DNA from 4 places in the Mesorhizobium sp. M1403 genome. Region 2 is predicted to be linked to each of the others. Evidence: predicted binding sites of a transcription regulator. Region 2 holds the regulator's gene; each other region holds the start of a gene.
The links. Region 2 encodes LexA, which represses DNA repair genes until DNA is damaged. Its sites were predicted from a motif close to TGTTCNNNNTGTGTTCNG; they were not measured.

Region 1 (5,471 bases), on a different contig from region 2:
TGCCGGAATTCGAAGGCACAACCATCATCGAGGAGCAGTAGCGCCAGACCGGGCGAAGCCTCGGCTCCGGTTCCGGCGTAGCTCTCAATCGTCGCCTTCGACGACCCTTAGCCTCAGCTGCCCGGTTTTCGAATCGGCAACACGCGCGCTGCTTTCCGCTTTTGCTCCGCTGCCATTCGACCCAGCGGTGTCCTCCGCCGGCTGCACGCCAAACTCCAGCGCCTCGATCTTTTGTCCGCGCCTGGTCACCTTCGATGTCGAGACGAGGATGTCCTCGATATCCTTGGCCGATTGACCGAAATGCGTCTGCAATTTGCGCACCCGCTCGTCGAGCCGAGAGACGTCTTCCATCAGCCGGATGACCTCGCCCTGGATCAGGTGCGCCTGCTCGCGCATACGGGCATCCTTGAGGATCGCCTGGATGACCTGGATCGACAGCATCAAAAGCGATGGCGAGACGATGACGATCCGCGATCGATGCGCCTTTTGGACAACGGCCTCGAAATTCTCGTGGATTTCGGCGAACACCGATTCCGAGGGCACGAACATGAAGGCAGTGTCCTGCGTCTCGCCCTGGATCAGGTATTTTTCGGAAATATCCCGGACATGCACCTCGATGTCGCGGCGGAAAGCCTGAGCGGCGGACTTCTGCAGGTCGGCGCCTTCGGCGGCACGGATGGCATTCCAGGCCTCGAGTGGAAACTTTGCATCGATGGCAAGCGACGGTGCGCCGTTCGGCATCTTCACCAGGCAGTCGGGCCGGCTGCCATTCGACAAGGTCGCCTGGAATTCATAGGCGCCGTGGGGCAATCCGTCGGCGACGATGGCTTCCATACGCGACTGGCCGAAGGCGCCGCGCGTCTGCTTGTTGGAAAGGATCGCCTGCAATTGCACGACCTGGCCGGCCAGCGACTGGATGTTGCCTTGCGCGATATCGATGACCGCCAGCCGCTCCTGCAGCTTGGCGAGGCTCTCATGCGTCGATCTCGTCTGCTCGGTCATGGTCTGGCCGAGGCGGCCGGTCATGGCGTCGAGGCGCTGGCCGATCGACTGGGTCAGTTCGGCCTGACGCGCCCCGAACACTTCGGCGATAGCGCCCATACGGCCCTGCATTTCCGCCTGGCTTGCCAAGATGCCGGCCATCCGCACCTCGGCGTCGCGGGCGTGGTCGGCGGCTTCGGCGGCCGCCATTGCACGCGCCTTGGCCGATCGCCAGAGCGCAATGACGAGCGCCACGAACAGGCCGAGGAACAGCATTGCGCCGAAACCCAGGGCATGGCCGAGCGTGATCGTGGTGGCGCCGAGGCGGGCGACAGGTTCGGACAGGATGGTGGCCAGATCGTTCATGCCGACAGCATAGATGATTCGGTCTGGCGGCACAGATCAAAACGTGAACGACCAGAAGGCGTCCCGGTTGACGCTTTTCCTGCGAGGTCTTAGGTGAGACGCCATGTCGATCAAGCCGCTTATCATCCTCCCCGATCCCGTCCTGCGTCAGGTTTCAAAACCGGTCGAGCGTGTCGACGGTGATTTGCGTAAACTGGCCGGCGACATGCTGGACACCATGTATGACGCGCCCGGCATCGGCCTCGCGGCGATCCAGGTCGGCGAACCCTTGCGCTTGCTGGTGATCGACCTCGCCAAGGAGGACGAGACGCCGGCACCGCACGTCTTCATCAATCCCGAAATCCTCGACAGCTCCGACCAGCGTTCGGTCTACGAGGAAGGCTGCCTGTCGATCCCGGATTACTATGCCGAGGTCGAGCGTCCGGCAGCGGTGCGGGTGAAGTATCTCGATCGCGACGGCAAGCTGCAGGAGATCGAGGCCGAGGGGCTGATGGCGACCTGCCTGCAGCATGAGATCGACCACCTAAACGGCGTGCTGTTCATCGACCACATCTCCAAGCTGAAGCGCGACATGGTGGTCAAGAAATTCAAGAAGCTCGCCAGGGACAAGGCGCCGGGCAAGATGGTGGGATAGGGGTCGACGAATGCCCCTGCGTGTCATCTTCATGGGTACGCCCGAATTCTCCGTGCAGACGCTGCGAGCGATCGCCGGGGCAGGGCATGAATTGGCAGCCGTCTACACGCAGCCGCCGCGCGCCGCAGGCCGGCGCGGGCTCGAGCTGACGCCGTCGCCGGTGCAGCGTGAGGCGGAGCGGCTTGGCATCGAGGTGCGGTCGCCGGTGTCGCTGAAGAGCGAGGCGGAGCAGCAGGCGTTCCGCACCTTGCGCGCCGATGTCGCCGTGGTCGTCGCCTACGGGCTGCTTCTGCCCAAACCTATTCTCGAGGCGCCGCGGCTCGGTTGCCTCAATGGCCACGCATCGCTATTGCCGCGCTGGCGCGGCGCTGCCCCTATCCAGCGCGCCATCATGGCCGGCGATACCGAGACGGGCATGATGGTGATGCGGATGGAGGAAGGCCTCGACACCGGGCCTGTGGCAATGGTTGAAAAATGCGCCATTGGACCCGACATGACGGCCGGCGATCTGCACGACCGGCTGATGATCCTGGGTGCTGCGCTGATGGTGCAAGCGCTCGAACGGCTCGAGCGGAATACGCTGACATTTACCACACAGGCGGAGGTGGGGGTGACCTACGCCAAGAAAATCGATAAATCGGAGACTCGCATAGACTGGCTGCGACCTGCCGGCGACGTGCACAACCAGATTCGCGGCCTGTCGCCCTTTCCCGGTGCATGGTGCGAGGCCGAAATCGGCGGCCGCGTGGAACGGCTGAAACTGCTTCGCCCGACGCTCTCGCAAGGCGCCGGCGAACCGGGAGGAATTCTCGATGACCGGCTGACGGTCGCCTGCGGGTCAGGCGCGATCAGGCTGGTCGAAGTTCAACGTGCGGGCGGAAGGCCCATTGCCGCGCAGGAGTTTCTGCGCGGGGCCAAGCTCGAAAAAGGAATGAAACTGTCATGAGCATGATGTCCATACGCGCAGCGACGACGCGGGATCGCGAGGCGATCCGCCTTGTCGAAGAACACGCATTCGGCCAGCAGGCGGAGGCCGGACTGGTCGACGCGCTGGTCACCGGCGGTGATGCCGTCGTCGAACTGGTGGCGGACGAAGACGGGCAAGTGGTCGGCCATATCCTGTTTTCACGGCTCTTCGTGCAGAATGGCGGCAAGAGCTTCCCGGCAGTCGCGCTGGCGCCGCTGGCAGTCGAGCCGTCGTTCCACGGCACCGGCATCGGCGGTGCCCTGGTCCGCGAGGCTCATATCCGCCTGAAAGCCGCCGGCGAGACGCTCGCTGTGGTGCTCGGCGATCCGGCCTACTATGGCCGCTTCGGCTACAGCCGCGCCCGTGCAGCGAAATTCGAGAGCGACTACCAAGGCGAGGCTTTGCAGGCGCTTGCCTGGGGCGAGGCGCCGGAGACCGGCAGGCTGGTCTACGCCTCGGCCTTCGGCTCAGCCCTAGCCGCCTGATTTCGCCTCGATCCGGGAATGCCGCGTTTTCGCCTCGACATCGAATATGACGGCAGCCTCTTCGCCGGCTGGCAACGTCAGGCCAACCAGCCTTCGGTGCAGCAGGCGATCGAGCAGGCGATCGAGAAGTTCTGCGGTGAGCAGGTTTCGCTGCGCGCCGCCGGCCGCACCGATGCCGGCGTCCATGCGACCGCTCAGGTGGCGCATGTTGATTTGATCAAGGCATGGCCCGGCGACAAGGTGCGCGACGCCGTCAACGCCCATCTGCAAGCGGCCAAGGCCCACATCGCCATCCTGAAGGCCGCCGTCGTGCCGGATGGCTTCGATGCGCGTTTCTCGGCGATCGGCCGCCACTATCTCTACCGTATCGTCAACCGCCGCGCGCCGGCGGCGCTCGACAAGGGCAAGATCTGGTGGGTACCGAAGCAGCTCGATGCCGCTGCCATGCACGAAGCGGCAAAAGTGCTGCTTGGCCGGCATGATTTCACCACCTTCCGCTCGACCCAGTGCCAGGCCACCAGCCCGGTCCGCACGCTCGACCGGCTGGATGTCAGCCGGGCGGGCGATTTCATTGAAGTCCGCGCTTCGGCGCGGTCATTCCTGCACAACCAGGTGCGCTCGATGGTCGGCTCGCTCAAACGTGTCGGCGAAGGCGGCTGGACCATTGCCGACCTCAAGGCGGCGCTCGAGGCGCGCGACCGTGCGGCCTGCGGTCAGGTGGCGCCGCCCGACGGGCTGTTTCTAGTCGGCGTCGATTACCCGACGCCTGGCTGATCCGGCACGCTGATCCCGAGCAGCGCCTGCAGGCCGAACAGCACGATCAGCGACGCCACGAACATACCGGCAAAAACAGCGCTGCCGACAGCCGCACCCCTGCCGATCGCGACGTTGGTCATCCGCCAGGTCAATACCATCGACAGCGCGAACAGCAGCAGCGACACCAGCCCGGAGACTTCGTTGGCCGATGTCAGGAAAAGCCGGATCAACGCCGATGGCAGCATCATCCAGGCGATGATCGCCGAGGCCCAGTTGCTGGCGACGACATAATGGACGAAACGGCTGCCGACGCCGACCCGCGGCGCGACCAGGGCCAGGCCGATGAGCGGCAGCACCCAGGCGCCGATATCGACGGTGGCCAGCCGGATCAACATGCTGAAACGGCCGACGAATGCGTCGGGATCGCCGATCTCGTTGGCAATGCCGACCCAGCCGACGATCAATGCCGGCGCCGCGACGACGATGGCAAAAAAGGAGTTCCAGAAACCGTCCGCAGAAAGGTCGAGCAGGCGAAATCCGTCGGCCTTGCCGAGCATCAGCCGCCAGGCGCCGGCAAGCGAAGCATAGGTTTCATCCGCTGAAAGCATCACTAGGATATGTCCTGCGCAAACCAGTCTTCAACGAAGCGCAGATAAATCTGCGTCAGCGTCTCGAGATCGGCAATCGCCACACGTTCGTCGACCATGTGCATGGTCTTGCCGACCAGGCCGAATTCGACCACCGGACAATAATCCTTGATGAAGCGGGCATCGGAGGTGCCGCCGGACGTGGAGAGCGCCGGCCTCCTGCCGGTCACCGCCTTGACCGAACCGCCAAGCGTCTCGATCAGCCTGTCGTCGCGTGTCAGGAAAACATGGCTCGGCCCGTCGCGCCAGACGATCTCGTAGTCGACCGGCGTCTTCTTGCCGGCGCGGTATTTCTTGCGTTTCGCCGCCCGGTCGAGGCGGTTGTGGATCTCGGCCTGGATCGTCTCGGCGGTCCATGTGTCGTTGAAGCGGATATTGAAGGTAGCTGCTGCCTTCGCCGGGATGACGTTGGTGGCAGGATTGCCGACATCGATAGAGGTCACCTCAAGATTCGTCGGCTGGAAATCCCTTGTTCCGTCGTCGAATACGGGGTGCAGCAAGGCGTCGACCAGCGTCACCAGGCCGCGCACCGGATTGTCGGCTAGCTGCGGATAGGCGGCGTGGCCCTGGCGGCCGTTGACGACGACCGTGCCCGATAGCGAGCCGCGCCGGCCGATCTTGATCATATCGCCAAG
Region 2 (5,471 bases):
GGGGGCAAAACGGGTGACGACCTTGTCGGGCATGGAACTCTCAGGCAGGCGAAGGAAGTGGGTTGCGGACTTTCGCGCGTTGCGCGTTCATGTAGCATAGGAGGTCGAGGGCGCAAGGGGCAGACCCGATGGCTGTGCGAGGCCGTGGTGCGGGCGAGGGCGAGGACGTTGGCAGCGGCGTCAGCGAACGCTTGCTGTTTGCCGCGCCCGTGCCTGTCCTGCCGGCACCGGCATTGCTGCCGGCTCCACGCTTTGATGCCCCGTCGCTGCCGGCGAGCGACCCAGCAACGGTTCTCGTGCCCGCGGCCGAGCCCATCGTGCGCCTACGCCGGCGTTTCCGCCTCCCGTCACCGTCCCGTATCCGCAACGGCGTAACCTCGGCGGCCGGTCTGGAGCTCGACCGTGGGGTCGCCTTCCTGCTGGTGCCGGTGTTCCTCGCATGCGGGGTGGTCGTATATTTTGCGCTGGCGGAGGAGCCGGCCTTTCCACAGCCGATCGCAATCGTCGCCTTGGCAGCCCTCTGTGCCGTCGCCTCGCGGTCGTGGCCCAGAACCCGCCTGTGCTTCATGGCGGCGTTGCTCTGCGCGCTTGGCGTGCTTGCCGCCAAGGTCGAGACCTGGCGTGTCGGAACGCATATGCTCGGTTCTGAAATCTCGACGCGCCTCACGGGTCGCGTCGTATCGTTCGAGCCCATGGCGAGCGGCCGCATCAGGCTGACGATCGATGTGATCTCAACCGCCAGGCCGACACTGCGCTACATGCCGGAACGGGTCCGCGTTTCGGCGATGAAAATACCGGCTGAGCTGACCGCCGGTTCCGAGATCGCCGGCTATGTGCGGCTGCTGCCACCGACCGGCCCGGTGCGACCCGACAGCTATGATTTCTCTTTCGACAGCTATTTTGCCGGTATCGGCGGCAGCGGCTTTTTTCTCGGCAATCCGAAAGTCGTGCCGTCGGGCAGCATGCCGCTTGCCGCACGGCTTTCTTCCGCGATCGAAGACGCGCGCGAATCCATCGCCGACCATATCCGCAGCCGCATCGGCGGCGCCGAGGGCGAGATTGCTGCTGCACTGATCGTCGGCGTGCGCGCCGGCATTCCCGACGAGGTCAACGAAGCGATGCGGCGTACCGGCATCTACCACATCATCTCCATCTCGGGGCTGCATATGGCGTTGGTCGCCGGCACCATCATGGCGCTGCTACGCGGCGCCTTTGCGCTGTTTCCCGATTTCTCATCGCGACGGCCGGTCAAGAAATATGCCGCGGCCGCCGCGCTTTTTTCGATTGCGGCCTACCTCGTCTTTTCCGGCATTGTGGTGGCGGCCGAACGCAGCTTCATCATGCTTGCGGTGATGCTTATCGCCGTGCTCTTCGACCGGGCCGCGCTCACCATGCGCAATCTGGCGATCTCGGCCATCGCGGTCATTCTGGTGTCGCCGCACGAGGTGGTCGGTCCGAGCTTCCAGATGTCCTTCGCCGCGACGGCGGCCCTTGTCGGCGCATATGCAGGCTGGTCCGATTACCGCGCCGGCAGGGCCACCACGCCGCCACCCCGGCGGTCGCCGCTACGCTTTGCCGCTCGAAAGGTCCTGCTGGGCATGGGCGGCCTGGCGATGACCTCGATCATTGCAGGGAGCGCCACGGCGCTTTTCGCCATATGGCATTTCCAGCGCGTGGCGCCGCTCAGCCTGTTCGCCAATCTGGCCATCATGCCGATCGTCTCACTGGTCGTCATGCCCTTCGCCGTCCTCAGTGCGCTGGCGATGCCGTTCGGCGCGGATGGGCCTTTCCTCTACGTGATGGGCAAGGGGCTGACGGCGATGATCGCCCTGTCCGGGTGGATCTCCGAGCGCTCGCCGATCGATGCGGTCGGGCTGATTTCGCTGAGATCTGTCCTTTTGGTGACGATCGCCCTCGTCATTGCCAGCATGGCGACGACCTGGTTGCGGCTCGTGGCACTTCCTTTTGCGCTCGCCGGCCTGCTAACGACAACGCAGACGCGCGTACCCGATGTATTGATCTCGGAGGACGCACGGCTCGTCGCGCTGCCGATCGGCAGCGGTGAACTCGCGGTCAACCGGGCACGCCCGAATGAGTTCACCATCGACAACTGGAAACGCGCGCTCACATCAGAGGCTATCGTCGCGCCGGAAACACCTGGAAAGAACGATCCGCAATTCGACATTGCCGATCCAGCCGCCCTACCGCCGGGCATGCCGTTCATTTGCACGGACGGTCTCTGCCTTGCCAGGCATCCATCCGGCGCGATCATCGCGCAAGCCAAGGACCGCGATACTGCACGGCCAGCCTGCGCCTTTGCCAGCTTGATCGTCATCGACGACGCCACCGCCCATAATCCCTGCTACTACGACCGGCTGGTCCTCGTCGTCACCAAACGGCAACTGGCGCGCGCGGGAAGTGCGGCCGTCTATTTCGATCCACAAGCGGCAACACGCGCCGAAATCCGCTTCGCCGTCGAAAAATCATACCGGCCCTGGCACGTGCAACGGAAGTTTTCACGCGCGACACGTGGCCTGCCGCCATACCGCAAGGCCAACAAGCCTAAAGCCAGCGCCAAGGGCGCTACTCAGTAGCGGCGGATCAACCCGACGAGCTTGCCTTGTACCTTGACCCTGTCTGGCCCGAAGATGCGCGTCTCGTAGGCCGGATTGGCCGCTTCCAGGGCGATCGAGGCGCCTTTGCGGCGGAACCGCTTCAGCGTCGCTTCCTCCTCGTCGACCAGTGCCACCACGATCTCACCAGGGCTCGCCGTATCGGCATTGCGGATGATCACCGTGTCGCCGTCGAAAATGCCAGCCTCGATCATCGAATCGCCTTTGACCTCGAGCGCATAATGCTCGCCGCCCATGATCATGTCCGGCGGCACCGAGATCGAATGCGTCTGGTGCTGGATGGCATCGATCGGCACACCAGCGGCGATGCGGCCCATCACCGGGATAGACACGGCGGCGACGACATCGTCGTCATTGCCGGCTGCAGGGACGCGCGACGATGTCGGCTTGCCTTGCCGAGGACCTTGCCCAAGACTGCCCTGGATGACACTCGGCGAGAACTTGCGTGCCGCATTGAGGCCGGGGGCGATCGAATCGGGCAGGCGCAGCACCTCCAGCGCACGGGCCCTGTTGGGCAAACGGCGAATGAAGCCGCGCTCCTCCAGCGCCGTAATCAGCCGGTGGATTCCCGATTTGGAAGCCAGGTCGAGCGCTTCCTTCATCTCGTCGAAGGAGGGCGGGATACCGCTTTCCTTCAGCCTTTCGTGGATGAACATAAGCAGTTCGTGTTGTTTGCGTGTCAGCATAGCGACCCCCAACAGAATCAGAAAAACAAACCCAGAACAAACACTATCTGTTCCAGTTGTGTTCCGCAACTGTTTAAAGTTTAATGAATGTGTTAGGGCTCGGGTAACGATACCACTCGCCAACCGGGACGCTGCATTTTCACCGCCGCGGGCCTCATCGCCTTGATTCTGCTTTCGTTTGCGGCCTCTGGGTTTCCAGAAGGCGGCACTGGTATCGGCCGTCAGCCGGCAAAGGGGCACGGAATTGAAGCCGTATCGACTGTGCGGTTTGGTCAATGCGCCGTGAACGAAACGAAGTCAAAACGCCAACCTTGGGTTGGCTTGGCTCCTGGTTTCCACCGCGTGGTCAGGCAACTTGTCGCCGGTGGAGCCTTGCTGCGCGATACCAGGTAATGGAGAACCGCTCGTGACCGATGGATGCCGTCGATGCGTGTCCGGCGTTGCGGTGAATCTTGGGGGAGCAGACAAATCATGACAGGAATTCGCGATCTCGTAGCCATAAGGGCGATGGATGCTGCAGATCCGCTGCGCGCGATGCGCGACCGCTTTGTGCTGCCGCAAGGAGTGATCTATCTCGACGGCAATTCGCTAGGGGCCGCTTCGCGTGCAGCTTTCGATGAATTGAGCAAGGCAGCGACCGAAGAATGGGCGCATGATCTCATCCGCGCCTGGAACACGGCCGGCTGGTTCAACATGCCGCTCGAACTCGGCGACCAGCTCGGGCGCCTGATCGGTGCCGCGGCCGGCCAGACGGTGGTCTGCGACACGACATCGGTCAACATCTACAAGCTGCTGCACGCCGCCATGGCCATGCGGCCGGAGCGGCAGGTCATCGTCGCCGAGGGCGACAGTTTTCCGACAGATCTCTACATGGCTGAGGGTGTGGTTTCGACGCGAAAAGATACGCTGCTTCGCCTCTCGGGGGTCGACGCGCCGAGCATCGAAGAGCTGATCGACGAAGGCACCGCCGTGGTGCTGGTCAACCACGTCAACTACAGGTCGGGCGAACTGCGCGACATGCCGGCGCTGACGCGCAGGGCCCAGGAAGCCGGGGCGATGATCGTCTGGGATCTCTGCCACACCGCCGGTGCGATGCCAGTCGAGCTCGACAAGGCAAACGCCGATTTTGCCGTTGGCTGCACCTACAAATATCTGAATGGCGGACCGGGCGCGCCTGCCTTCATCTATGCGGCTGAGCGGCATCTTGCCGACATCCAGCAGCCGCTCACCGGCTGGTGGGGCCATGCACGGCCCTTCGCCTTCGAGCCAGGCTATGCGGCCGGCACCGGCATCCGCCGGTTTCTGTGCGGCACCCAGCCGGTCCTGTCGATGCGCACGCTGAAGGGCGCGCTCGACATCTGGAACGATGTCGACATGACGGCGGTGCGCAAGAAGAGCATCGCGCTGGCCGATCTGTTCATCGAGCTTGTCGAGGCAAAGTGCGGCACTTACGGGCTAACGCTCGAAAGCACGCGCGACGGGGAAAAACGCGGCAGCCAGATTTCATTCATGCACGAGCATGGCTACCAGATCATGCGCGCGCTGATCGAACGTGGCGTGATCGGCGATTTTCGCGCGCCATCGACCATGCGCTTCGGCTTCACCCCGCTCTATGTCGGCTATGCCGATGTCTGGCAGGCCGTCGAAGTGCTTGTGGACATCCTGCGCACCGGTGCGTGGAAGGATGCGCGCTTCGCCATCAAGGCGGCTGTCACTTGAGATTGATGCGAGAGCTGGCATCGTGAGGCTGGCGACGACGCGCCGCGCGATGCTCACGGCTACGCGGCAAGGCCATATTGCCAAGGGGAGGGCGCAGGGTGTTCGAACGTCACATTGCCGATTGGGACAACGCCTATGCCAATGGCGCCAACATAGCCGGCAGCGATCGCTGGCCGGCGGCCTGGGTCGAGCCCGCGGGGGTTTTTCGCGACGTGCTTTCGACCGAGGGCAGGGCGCGGCTCGACATCGCCTATGGCGAAAACCCACGCAACCGGCTCGATCTTTTCCTGCCGGCCACCAAGCCCAAGGGGCTCGTGGTGTTCGTCCATGGCGGCTACTGGATGGCATTCGACAAGAGTTTCTGGTCGCATCTTGCCGCTGGCGCTGTTGATCGCGGCTATGCTGTGGCGATGCCGTCCTACACGCTCTGTCC
Region 3 (5,471 bases), on a different contig from region 2:
ATGCCCGTGTCGATCGACGGACGCGGCAGGTCGACGCGCTCGTCCTTCGTCACCTGTTCATACTGCATGAACACCAGGTTCCAGAATTCGAGGAAACGGTCGCCATCCTCCTCGGGACTGCCGGGAGGGCCACCCCAGATGTGCTCGCCACGGTCGATGAATATCTCCGAACACGGCCCGCAAGGTCCGGTGTCGCCCATTGCCCAGAAATTGTCCGAGGTCGCGATGCGGATGATGCGATCGTCGGAAAGACCGGCGATCTTCTTCCAGTAGGAGGCGGCCTCGTCGTCGTTGTGATAGACGGTGACCAGCAGCTTGTCCTTCTTCAGCCCGAACTCCCTGGTGATCAGGTTCCAGGCAAGCTCTATGGCGCGCTCCTTGAAATAATCGCCGAAGGAGAAATTGCCGAGCATCTCGAAGAAGGTCAGGTGTCGCGCGGTGTAGCCGACATTGTCGAGGTCGTTGTGCTTGCCGCCGGCACGAACACTCTTCTGGGCAGTCGTCGCACGCGAATAGGGCCGCTTCTCCAGACCGGTGAAAACGTTCTTGAACTGCACCATGCCGGCATTGGTGAACATCAGCGTCGGGTCGTTGCGCGGCACCAGCGGGCTCGACGCGACGACCTCGTGACCTTCCTTGCGAAAATAGTCGAGAAATGCCGACCGGATCTCGTTGACGCCACTCATGAATACTGCCTTTTCGAGAGAACCGCCGGCTGCCGGCGGAAAATAGACATGGCCTTTTAGCGGTCGCACCGCAGCCTGTCCAGAAACACCAAATGGGCTCAAATCCCGGCTTTCACCGGCGCTTTGAAATGCGTCTGACTCGCCGTCAAACGCCAACCGCCGGCACGGGGCCGGCGGTTCAAAATGTACCGATTACGCAAACTCAAAATCAAAACATCAAATCCAAACCTGGCTGACGCTCCGGGAGGCGTCGCTTTTCCTACATCGCCCCGGCGTCGTCCTCGAAACCGTCGTCGCTGCTTTCGGAGCCGCCGTTCTCAAGGAATTTCTCGGCGATCAATCCGGCATTCTGCCTCAGCGCCAATTCGATCTCGCGCGCCGTGTCGGGATTGTCGCGCAGGAACAGTTTTGCGTTTTCGCGGCCCTGGCCGAGACGCTGCGAATTATAGGAGAACCAGGCGCCCGACTTTTCGACCACGCCAGCCTTGACGCCGAGATCGACCAGCTCGCCGGTCTTGGAGACGCCCTCGCCATACATGATGTCGAACTCGACCACCTTGAAGGGCGGCGCCAGCTTGTTCTTGACGACCTTGACGCGGGTCTGGTTGCCGACGACCTCGTCGCGATCCTTGACCGAGCCGATGCGGCGGATGTCGAGGCGGACCGAGGCATAGAATTTCAGCGCGTTGCCGCCGGTCGTCGTCTCGGGCGAACCAAACATGACGCCGATCTTCATGCGGATCTGGTTGATGAAGATGACCATGGTGTTGGAGCGCGAGATCGAGGCGGTGAGCTTGCGCAGTGCCTGGCTCATCAGGCGGGCCTGCAGGCCGGGCAGCGAATCGCCCATCTCGCCTTCGATTTCGGCCCGCGGCGTCAGCGCCGCCACCGAATCGACCACCAGCACGTCGATGGCGCCGGAGCGCACCAGCGTGTCGCAGATCTCCAGCGCCTGTTCGCCGGTATCGGGCTGCGAGATCAGCAGGTTTTCGAGATCGACGCCGAGCTTGCGGGCATAGACCGGATCGAGCGCATGCTCGGCATCGACAAAGGCGCAGATGCCGCCCTTCTTCTGGGCTTCGGCCACCGTGTGCAGCGCCAGCGTCGTCTTGCCCGAGCTTTCCGGTCCGTAGATCTCGACGATGCGGCCGCGCGGCAGGCCGCCGACGCCAAGCGCGATGTCCAACCCAAGCGAGCCGGTCGGCACCGTTTCGATCTCGACGACCTGCTCGTTCGCGCCGAGCCGCATGATCGAACCCTTGCCGAAGGCACGCTCGATTTGCGACAGCGCCGCATCCAGAGCCTTTGATTTGTCCACCGCTTTGTCCTCTACAAGCCGCAAAGAATTCTGAGCCATGATACATCACCCCGTGGTCGTCAATGGAGGCCGGACAATCCCGCAATCCTTAAAAGAATGTACCTCGTTTGTTCTCATTTGTCAATGAGCCCCAAGGGTTTGAAAAATAACGGATATCCATATTTGTTCTATTTTTGTTTCACAATTTTGCTTCCGGACGTATCCCGCCTCGCATGCGGCGCCGTTGCCGTCACCATCCGAATCGCACCCGCGATTGCAGGGTTCCGCCCGGCGACCTAGTCTCCTCCCGGGCAACAGCAAAGGGCATTTTGCCGGCATGATGAAATCCCCGACGATCCTGGCCGTGGGTGGCGCCTATATCGAGCGGCGCGGCCGGGTTGCCGGCGCCTTCGTGCCGGCCGCTTCCAACCCCGGCACGATGCGCGAGCATGTCGGCGGCGCCGCCTTCAACGCCTTGCGCTGTGCGGTGCGGCGCGGCGTCTCGGCCTCGCTGCTTTCGGTGCGCGGCGGCGATGCCCTGGGCGACACGGTTTTACGCGCCGTCACCGACGCCGGCATTGCCGATTTGTCGGCGGTGTTCCTCGACCGCGCGACGCCAAGCCATACGATGCTGGTCGATAGCGACGGCGGGCTGATCGCCGGCCTTGCCGACATGGTGCTCTACGAGCTGGCGCTTCCCAAGCAGATCCGCCGCGCCAAGGTGCGAGACGCGATCGGTTCGGCCGACGCGGTGCTGTGCGACGCCAACCTGCCGTCTTCCGCAGTGGCGCGGCTGGCGGCACTCGCCGCCGGCAAGCCGGTGTTTGCGCTTGCCGTCTCGCCCAGCAAAGCGGCGCGGCTGACGCCGGTGCTTGATCTTCTGGCACTCGCCTTCATGAACCGGCACGAGGCTGGCGTGCTCGCCGGCGTCGACATCGATGCTGACGACCAAGGCATCGTCGACGGCCTGAGACGCGCGGGCCTGAAAAGCGGCGTGATCACCGCTGGCGACGGACCGGTGCTCGGTTTCGACAAATTGGGCGCGTTCTCGATCCTGCCACCGCCGCTCCAAAAGCGGACCGATGCTGCCGGCGCCGGCGACGCATTGGCCGGCGCGACGATCGCCGCCCTGCTGCGCGGCCTGACGCTGCGCGCGGCACTGTGCGAAGGCGTTGCCGTATCTATGCTCGCCGTCGAGAGCGCCGCCTTCACCAGCGCCGGCTTTGCCGAGGCGCTGGCGCTCGTGCCCGAGGCGCGGGACCTGGCGTGAAATGCGGCCCAGAATTGCCGAAGCATGACGCAGCCTATTTGCCGGCGCGCCGTCCTGCCTCGTAGGCGCGGCGCGCCCAGATCGCCATCTCGTCGGGGTCGTCGAAAGCGCTGTCGGGAACGCTCCAATAGGGCATCGACACCAGCTTTCCGTGGCGCGAGCCGGTATAGGTCCATTGCCGGCAGCCGGCCGCTTCGAAATCCGGGGCGCTTTCGGCGTCGGCCTTCAGCATCAATTCGCCACGGATGACAATGGCGACGATGACGCCATCGAAATAGATGCCCTTGCCGCCGAACAGCTTGCGGATGCTGACCGGGCCGAGGCCTTCGAAAAGCTCTTCTATGCGCTCGTTGTCCATGGCGCGATCATGTCACCGGGATTTCCCCTTGTCATCGCCGCTACCGGCACCATCCTGACAAGTTCAGAATCAGTTTCATCGGAGTTTTTCATGCCGCTTCTGCTCAAAGGGTCCTGCCGGTGCAATGCCGTGCGTTTCGAGGTGGAAAGCCACACGCCGGTGCCGTTCATGCTGTGCTACTGCTCGATCTGCCGCAAGCAGCAGGGCGGCGGCGGTTTCGCCATCAATCTCGGCGCCGATTACGAGACGCTGAAAATCGAGGGCAAGCGCCATCTCGGCGTCTACCGGGCCGAGATCGAGGACGACGAGCACCCGCAACGCGAGATCTCGACGGGCGAACGGAACTTCTGCACGAAATGCGGGACGGCACTCTGGCTCTACGATCCAACCTGGCCGGAGCTGGTGCATCCGTTTGCCTCGGCAATCGACACAAACCTGCCGAAGCCGCCGGAGAAGGTGCATCTGATGCTGAAATACAAGGCGAACTGGGTCGAGCCCGATATCGGCAAGGGCGACAAGGTCTTCGATGTCTACCCGGAAGAGTCGATCGCCGACTGGCACAAACGAACCGGGATGTGGGTGGATTAGCGTTTCTTCTCCCCGTTCGCTATCGCGTATGGGCACCCCCCCCCCCCCCCGGATTCCCAACCTAATTGCCAAGGGAAATTCGGGGCAATCCGACCTCTCCCCGAGGGGAGAGGAAGTCGCCAGCGCTGGCGCCAGCCTCTTCTCCCCATCGGGGAGAAGGTGGCCCGAAGGGCCGGATGAGGGGGCCTCCCCGTATGCGATTGCCGCCGGGAACGGCGAAGGAAAAGCCTTAGGCCGAAGCGCGCGCCTCGGCCAGTGCCTTCAGATCGGCGGGCTTCAATTCGACCGATTCGCCGCAGCCGCAGGCCGAGCTCTGGTTCGGGTTGCGGAAGGTGAAGCCGGTGCGCAGCGTCGTCTGCTCGAAATCCATCTCGGTGCCGAACAGGAAAAGCGCTGCCTCAGGCGCGACATAGACGTGGGCGCCGTCGCGCTCGATATGATCGTCCTTGGTGTTGGGCTCGGTCACCAGGTCGACCGTATATTCCATGCCGGCGCAGCCGCCCTTCTTGATGCCGAGGCGAATGCCATGCGCATTCTCACGGGTCGCGACGATCTCGCGCACCCGGTCGGCAGCCTTTTCGGTCATCGTGATGACGGCAAAGCGTCCCATTCTTTCCTTCTCCATTGCGCGCAGGTTCAAGGTCTGCCGAATGATTCCTCACCTAAAATGGTGAAGTTTTGTACCCGGCGCAAGTGCGCCAGCCTTTGGCTGGTCGGATGCTAGTACCACCCCACCGCTACCTGTGCCTCTTCCGACATGCGGTCGGGCGACCAAGGCGGGTCGAAGGTCATGTTGACCTCGACGCCGGAAACGCCTTCGACGGCGCCGACGGCGTTTTCGACCCAGCCCGGCATTTCACCGGCCACCGGGCAGCCCGGCGCGGTCAGCGTCATGTCGATCTTGACCGAGCGGTCGTCCTCGATGTCGATCTTGTAGACGAGGCCGAGCTCGTAGATGTCGGCCGGGATTTCGGGGTCATAGACCGTCTTCAGCGCCGAGACGATGTCGTCTGTCAGCCGCGCCAATTCGTCGGCGGGGATTGTCGATCCGGAAACCGCCGCATTGGTCGTCGTTTCCGAATTGGTCTCGGCGGTGTGGCTGGCATCATCCATGGTCGTCACCCGAAGAACTTTCGCGCCTTTTCCAGCGCATCGGCCAAAGCATCGACTTCGGCCCTGGTATTGTACATGCCGAACGACGCCCTGCATGTGGATGTTACGCCGAAGCGTTTCAACAGCGGCTGGGCACAATGCGTGCCGGCGCGCACCGCC
Region 4 (5,471 bases), on a different contig from region 2:
CGACGATCTGCTGGCTGCGGCAAAATGCGCTCCCGACGCCATCCTGCTGCCCAAGGTCGACACGCCGCGCGACATTCTCGAGGCCGGTGACGTTCTCGACGACAATTTTGCGCCGGACGAGGTCAAGCTATGGGCGATGATGGAGACACCCAAGGCGCTGCTCAACATCGGCCCGATCGCCGAGCTTGGCCGCGACCCAGCCTCTCGACTGGTTTGTTTCGTTGCCGGAACGAATGATCTGGTCAAGGACACCGGAATTCTCACCACGCCCGACCGGCGCTATCTCGTGCCGTGGCTGATGCAGATGGTGCTCGCCGCGCGCGCCGGCGGCCTCGACCTGCTCGACGGCGTCTTCAATGATTTTAGCGATATGGACGGGTTTGCGCGCGAGTGCACGGAAGCGGCCGCCATGGGCTTCGACGGCAAATCGCTGATCCATCCGGCCCAGATCGAGGCCGCAAACCGGGCCTTTGCGCCTTCGCCTGAAGCGATGGCCGAGGCGGGCGCGATCAAGGATGCCTTCGCGCTCGCCGAAAATACCGGCAAGGCGGTGATTGCGCTGAACGGAAAGATGGTCGAGCGGCTGCATCTGGCGCAGGCCGAAAAACTGCTGGCGAAGGCCGCCGCTGTTCGCGCATGATTGCAACTCACGACGGGATTGAAAATGAAACTCTACCGCTTTTTGTCCGGCCCGGACGACGCCAGCTTCTGCCACAAGGTGACGGCGGCGCTCAACAAGGGCTGGCACCTGTTCGGCTCGCCGACCTATGCCTATGACAAGAATGCCAAGACCATGCGCTGCGGCCAGGCGGTGGTGAAGGACATCGAAGGCCAGGAATACGGCCCCGACACCAAGCTCAGCGACTGGTAGCGCTGACATCGCTTCGGGTGCCCGCGAATGCGGGACACTTCTGGACGCTGGCGCGAAGGAACGCTGCGCTCTCCAGTCAAAACGACGTCACTCCGCTGCCTCTTCGATCTTCTCCATATCATCGTCCGACAGGCCGAAATGGTGACCGATCTCATGGATCAGCACATGGGTGACGATGTCGCCCAGCGTCTCCTCGTTCTCGGCCCAGTAGTCGAGGATGGCGCGGCGGTAGAGCGTGATCCGGTTCGGGCCTTCGCCGGTCTGCGGATTCCAGCGCTCGGCGATGCCGCGCCCCTCGAACAGGCCGAGCAGGTCGAAGGGCGTTTCCAGCGAAAGGTCGTCCATGATCTCGTCGGTCGGGAATTCGGCGATCTGAATGACGATCTCGCCGGTCAGCTTGCGAAACTCCTCCGGCAGATGGGCATAGGCCTCCAGCGCCAGGAGCTCGATTTCCTCCATCGTTGGCGAAAGCTGGTCGTGCCAGATGCGTGTTTGGTAGATGCGAGCCATGCTTTGTCCTTTGATCCCGGCATATAGGCTTTCGGGCCGGACTCGGCAAATGGTCGGGCTGGAGCGCCCGGACCATGCCATCAAGGCAGGAATAAATTCCCCATGACTCCGCTTGACTCTTTGGCCGCCCTCTGGAATCTATAGGAACATAACAGGAACAATTGTGAGTGGAAGCTGACCGTCATGGCGACAAGCGCCGTGGCGCGGGAGACTGTTTTTGCCCTGCGCCGCCAGATCGCGAAGATCGAAGGGACCTTGTCCGAGCGCCTGGAAGCGCCGGCCGGTTCGTCGTTTGACGCGGATGTGCCTCGCCAGAGTCTGGCATCCTCTCGGAATCCGACACCCGCTCGGAATCTGACGATTGTCCGTCGCGGCCTCGCCGTGGCGCCGCCCGATGCGTTTTTGCGCACCGGTGCCGAGCGCCTCGATGCTGCGCTGAGCGGCGGCCTGCCGAAGGCGGCGCTGAGCGAGTTTCATGGCGCCGCGACCCGCGATGCCGGAGCAGTCGCCGGTTTTGTCCTGTCGCTCATCAGCCTGATCCTCAGCCAGGGGCCGCGACTGCCGGTGCTGTGGATCGGCACATCCGAGGTTTTCCGCGAGGCCGGCTTTCCCTATGCCGGGGGGCTTCACGCCTTCTTCGGCATCGAGCCGGAGCAATTGCTGTTTTCCGAGGCGCCAAGGCTGCTCGATGCGCTGTGGGTCGCCGATGAGGCCGCCAGGATGACGGCGCTGGCCGCAGTCATCCTCGAAATCCGTGGCAACCCGCAGCGGCTGGATCTCACCGCGACGCGGCGGCTGCACGCCCGGGCGCAGAGTGCCGGCCGGCCGCTGTTCCTGCTGCGCCAGGCCGGCGAGCCCGAGCCGACGGCAGCGCCCGTCCGCCTCATCCTGTCGGCGGCACCGGCGGCAGCGCGCGAGACGATCGCCGGGCCGCTCGCCGGCTCGATCGGCCGGCCCGCCTTCACCATCACCATCGGCAAGAGCCGCACTGCCTTGCCCGGAAAATTCACACTGGAGTGGAACCCCGATGAACGCATATTCGAAGAAAGACGGGGCGAGGAATGGGCAAAGAATCCTGTCCCTGTGGTTTCCACATCTCGCCGCCGAGAGGATCCTGCGACAGCGCCTGGGGCGGTCCTGGCGTTCCCGGCCGTCGGATCACCTGCCGCTGGTGATCAGTCACCGCGACCGGAACGCCCAGCGCATCGCCGCCCTCGACGAGCGGGCCGAGGCGCTTAACCTGAAACGCGGCATGGGCATAGCCGATGCACGCGCCATGCATCCCTCGATCGACATCGTGGAGGCCGATCCGGAAGCCGACCGGCGCCTGCTCGAAGGCCTCGCCGACTGGTGCGACCGCTATACCCCGCTGGTGGCGCTCGACGGGGCCGATGGCCTCTATCTCGACGTCACCGGCTGCACCCATCTTTTCGGCGGCGAACGCTCGATGCTGGACGACATCCTGTCGCGTTTTTTCCATCAGGGCTTCGATGTCCGCGCCGGGCTTGCCGCCACGCCGGGCTCGGCCTGGGCGGCGGCGCGGTTTGCCGGCGACCGCATCGTTCCCGATGGTGAGGAGGAAGCGCTTCTCGCGCCCTTGCCGTTGGCGGCACTGCGCATCGATCCAGAGGTCCGCGCCAGCCTCGAAAGCGTCGGCCTGCGCACGGCGGGCGCCGTCATGGCGGCACCGCGCGCGCCGCTGGCCCGCCGCTTCGGCGCATCGCTGCTATTGCGCCTCGACCAGGCGCTCGGCCGCCTCGACGAAGCCGTGTCGCCGCGCCTGCCGGTCGCGCCGCTTTCGGTCGAACGCCACCTCGCCGAGCCGATCATGCTGACCGAGGACATCGAGCGGCTGACAGGCATGCTGGCGGCCACATTGAAGAAGGACCTCGAGCGTCGCGGCGAGGGCGCAAGGCGGCTGGCGCTGCTGCTCTTTCGCGTCGATGGCGGCGTCAGCCGCATCGCCGTCGGCACCTCGCGACCTTTGCGCGAGCCGCTGCTGATCCAGAAATTGTTTCACGAAAGGCTTGCCGCGCTCGAACAGGATATCGACGCCGGCTATGGTTTCGATCTCGCGCGCCTCTCGGTGCTGACCGCCGCCGCCTTCGACATGCAGCAGGCAGACCTTGCCGGCGAGACGAACGACGGGGGCGCCGACATCGCGCTTTTTGCCGACCGCATCCGCGCCCGGCTCGGCGAAGGCGCGGTCTTGAAGCCGGTCGCCGTCGAGAGCCATCTGCCGGAGCGCGCCGTCGCCGCCATTCCCTTCGCCGAAGCGCCGCAGAGAAGCTCGCCGCCGAAGCAGCCGGACAAGGTGAAGGATGCTCCCACGACCGTCTTCCAGCCGGAACGGCCGATCCGGCTTTTCCGTTCGCCCGAGCCGATCGAGGTGCCGGCCACCGAAATGCCGGAAGGCCCACCTTTGAACTTCCGCTGGCGGCGCGCGCTCTACCGGGTCGCGCGCGCCGAAGGGCCGGAGCGCATTGCGCCTGAATGGTGGCGAGAGGCGGCGGGACGGGAAGATGCGCCGACCCGGGACTATTTCCGCATCGAGGATGCCGACGGCCGCCGTTACTGGCTTTACCGCCAAGGCCTCTACGGCGCCTCGCAGCCCGCTCCGCGCTGGTTCATGCATGGAGTCTTCGCATGAATGCGCTGACAGCCGTTCCCTATGCCGAATTCGGCATCCAGTCGAACTTCTCGTTCCTGCGCGGCGCCTCGAAACCGGAGGAGCTGGTGGTCGCGGCGAAATTCATGGGGTTTTCAGCGATCGGGCTCGCCGACCGCAATACGGTGGCGGGCGTCGTGCGCGCCTGGCAGCAGGCCAAGGTGGAGGGTGTTTCCTATCATCCCGGCTGCCGCCTGGTATTTTGCGACGGCACGCCGGACATTCTCGCTTACCCGCAGAACCGCAAGGGCTGGGGCCATCTCTGCCGCATGCTGACGCAGGCCAATTTGCGCGACGAAAACGAAAAGGGAGCAACGCTTCTCAAACAAAGCGATCTTCTCGAATGGGGCGATCTCTTGTCGCTGGCCATCCTGCCGGATGTGTCGACGGGCGCGGCCGATAGCCTTGCTGTGCTTAGCCGGCTCACGGATCGCTTCGGCGAAAGCCTGCGGTTTGCGGTTTCGCCGGATTACCGCGGCAGCGACCGCTTCCGTATCGAGCAGGCGGCGGCGATGGCCGAGCTGGCCGGCATCCCGCTGATGGCGACCAACGATGTGCTCTACCATACGTCGGAACGGCGCCCGCTGCAGGACGTGCTGACGGCGATCCGCCTCAATGTGCCCGTCGCCGAGGTGGGGCTGGAGTTGATGGCCAATGCCGAGCGTCACTTAAAGCCGCCGCTGGAGATGGCACGGCTTTTTCGCAGGCATCCGCAAGCGCTGGCGGAAACGCTGCGTTTTGCCGGCGAGCTGAGCTTCTCGCTCAGTGACCTGCAATACAACTACCCCGACGAGCCGACGGAATCGGGCCTCGGGCCACAGGCCGAGCTGGAAAGGCTGGCCAAGGAGGGGGCCGCCATCCGCTACCCCTCGGGCGTGCCCGCTTTTGTGACGCAGCGCATCGAGGAGGAGCTCGCTCTGATCGAGCGCCTGAACTACGCGCGCTATTTCCTGACTGTCTACGACATCGTCAAATTCGCCCGCAGCCAGAACATTCTCTGCCAGGGGCGCGGCTCCGCCGCCAACTCGATCGTCTGCTTCTGCATCGGCATCACCGAAGTTGGCCCGGACAAGATCGACACGCTTTTCGAGCGCTTCATTTCCGAAGAAAGAAACGAGCCGCCCGACATCGATGTCGATTTCGAGCATGAAAAGCGCGAGGAGGTCATCCAGTACATCTATTCCAAATACAGCACCAAGCGCACCGCGCTGGCCGCCGCCGTCGTCAGCTACCGCGGCCGCTCTGCGGTGCGCGAAGTGGCCAAGGCGATGGGCCTGTCGGACGACGTCCGGAGCGCGCTGTCCAGTTCGATCTGGGGCTGGTCGACCTCGGAGCTCGGCGAAAAGGAGACAAAAGCCGGCGGCCTCGATCAGACCGATCCCTCGACAAGGCATGTGATCGAATGCGCCAACGAGATCATGG

Region 1: the regulator LexA is predicted to act here: its motif matches at 1,380-1,397, upstream of NKH01_RS27755 (DNA recombination protein RmuC).
Region 3: the regulator LexA is predicted to act here: its motif matches at 2,168-2,185, upstream of recA (recombinase RecA).
Region 4: the regulator LexA is predicted to act here: its motif matches at 1,524-1,541, upstream of NKH01_RS30765 (ImuA family protein).

The regions. Positions count from the first base shown of each region.
Region 1 covers NZ_JAMYKY010000024.1:35,581-41,051, forward strand. The annotation lists gene NKH01_RS27750 (GFA family protein) at 1-41, shown strand, start outside; gene NKH01_RS27755 (DNA recombination protein RmuC) at 85-1,347, opposite strand; gene def (peptide deformylase) at 1,451-1,981, shown strand; gene fmt (methionyl-tRNA formyltransferase) at 1,998-2,927, shown strand; gene NKH01_RS27770 (GNAT family N-acetyltransferase) at 2,924-3,433, shown strand; gene truA (tRNA pseudouridine(38-40) synthase TruA) at 3,452-4,207, shown strand; gene NKH01_RS27780 (hypothetical protein) at 4,189-4,797, opposite strand; gene dapE (succinyl-diaminopimelate desuccinylase) at 4,800-5,471, opposite strand, start outside.
Region 2 covers NZ_JAMYKY010000001.1:656,176-661,646, forward strand. The annotation lists gene gltX (glutamate--tRNA ligase) at 1-33, opposite strand, end outside; gene NKH01_RS03315 (ComEC/Rec2 family competence protein) at 129-2,594, shown strand; gene lexA (transcriptional repressor LexA) at 2,588-3,319, opposite strand; gene kynU (kynureninase) at 3,791-5,038, shown strand; gene NKH01_RS03330 (hormone-sensitive lipase) at 5,137-5,471, shown strand, end outside.
Region 3 covers NZ_JAMYKY010000016.1:139,874-145,344, forward strand. The annotation lists gene alaS (alanine--tRNA ligase) at 1-686, opposite strand, end outside; gene recA (recombinase RecA) at 946-2,043, opposite strand; gene NKH01_RS23665 (PfkB family carbohydrate kinase) at 2,321-3,253, shown strand; gene NKH01_RS23670 (TfoX/Sxy family protein) at 3,288-3,611, opposite strand; gene NKH01_RS23675 (GFA family protein) at 3,702-4,199, shown strand; gene sufA (Fe-S cluster assembly scaffold SufA) at 4,429-4,809, opposite strand; gene NKH01_RS23685 (SUF system Fe-S cluster assembly protein) at 4,920-5,312, opposite strand; gene NKH01_RS23690 (cysteine desulfurase) at 5,318-5,471, opposite strand, start outside.
Region 4 covers NZ_JAMYKY010000032.1:31,088-36,558, forward strand. The annotation lists gene NKH01_RS30750 (HpcH/HpaI aldolase/citrate lyase family protein) at 1-640, shown strand, start outside; gene NKH01_RS30755 (DUF1737 domain-containing protein) at 665-871, shown strand; gene NKH01_RS30760 (metallopeptidase family protein) at 959-1,381, opposite strand; gene NKH01_RS30765 (ImuA family protein) at 1,565-2,620, shown strand; gene NKH01_RS30770 (DUF6504 family protein) at 2,553-4,031, shown strand; gene NKH01_RS30775 (error-prone DNA polymerase) at 4,028-5,471, shown strand, end outside.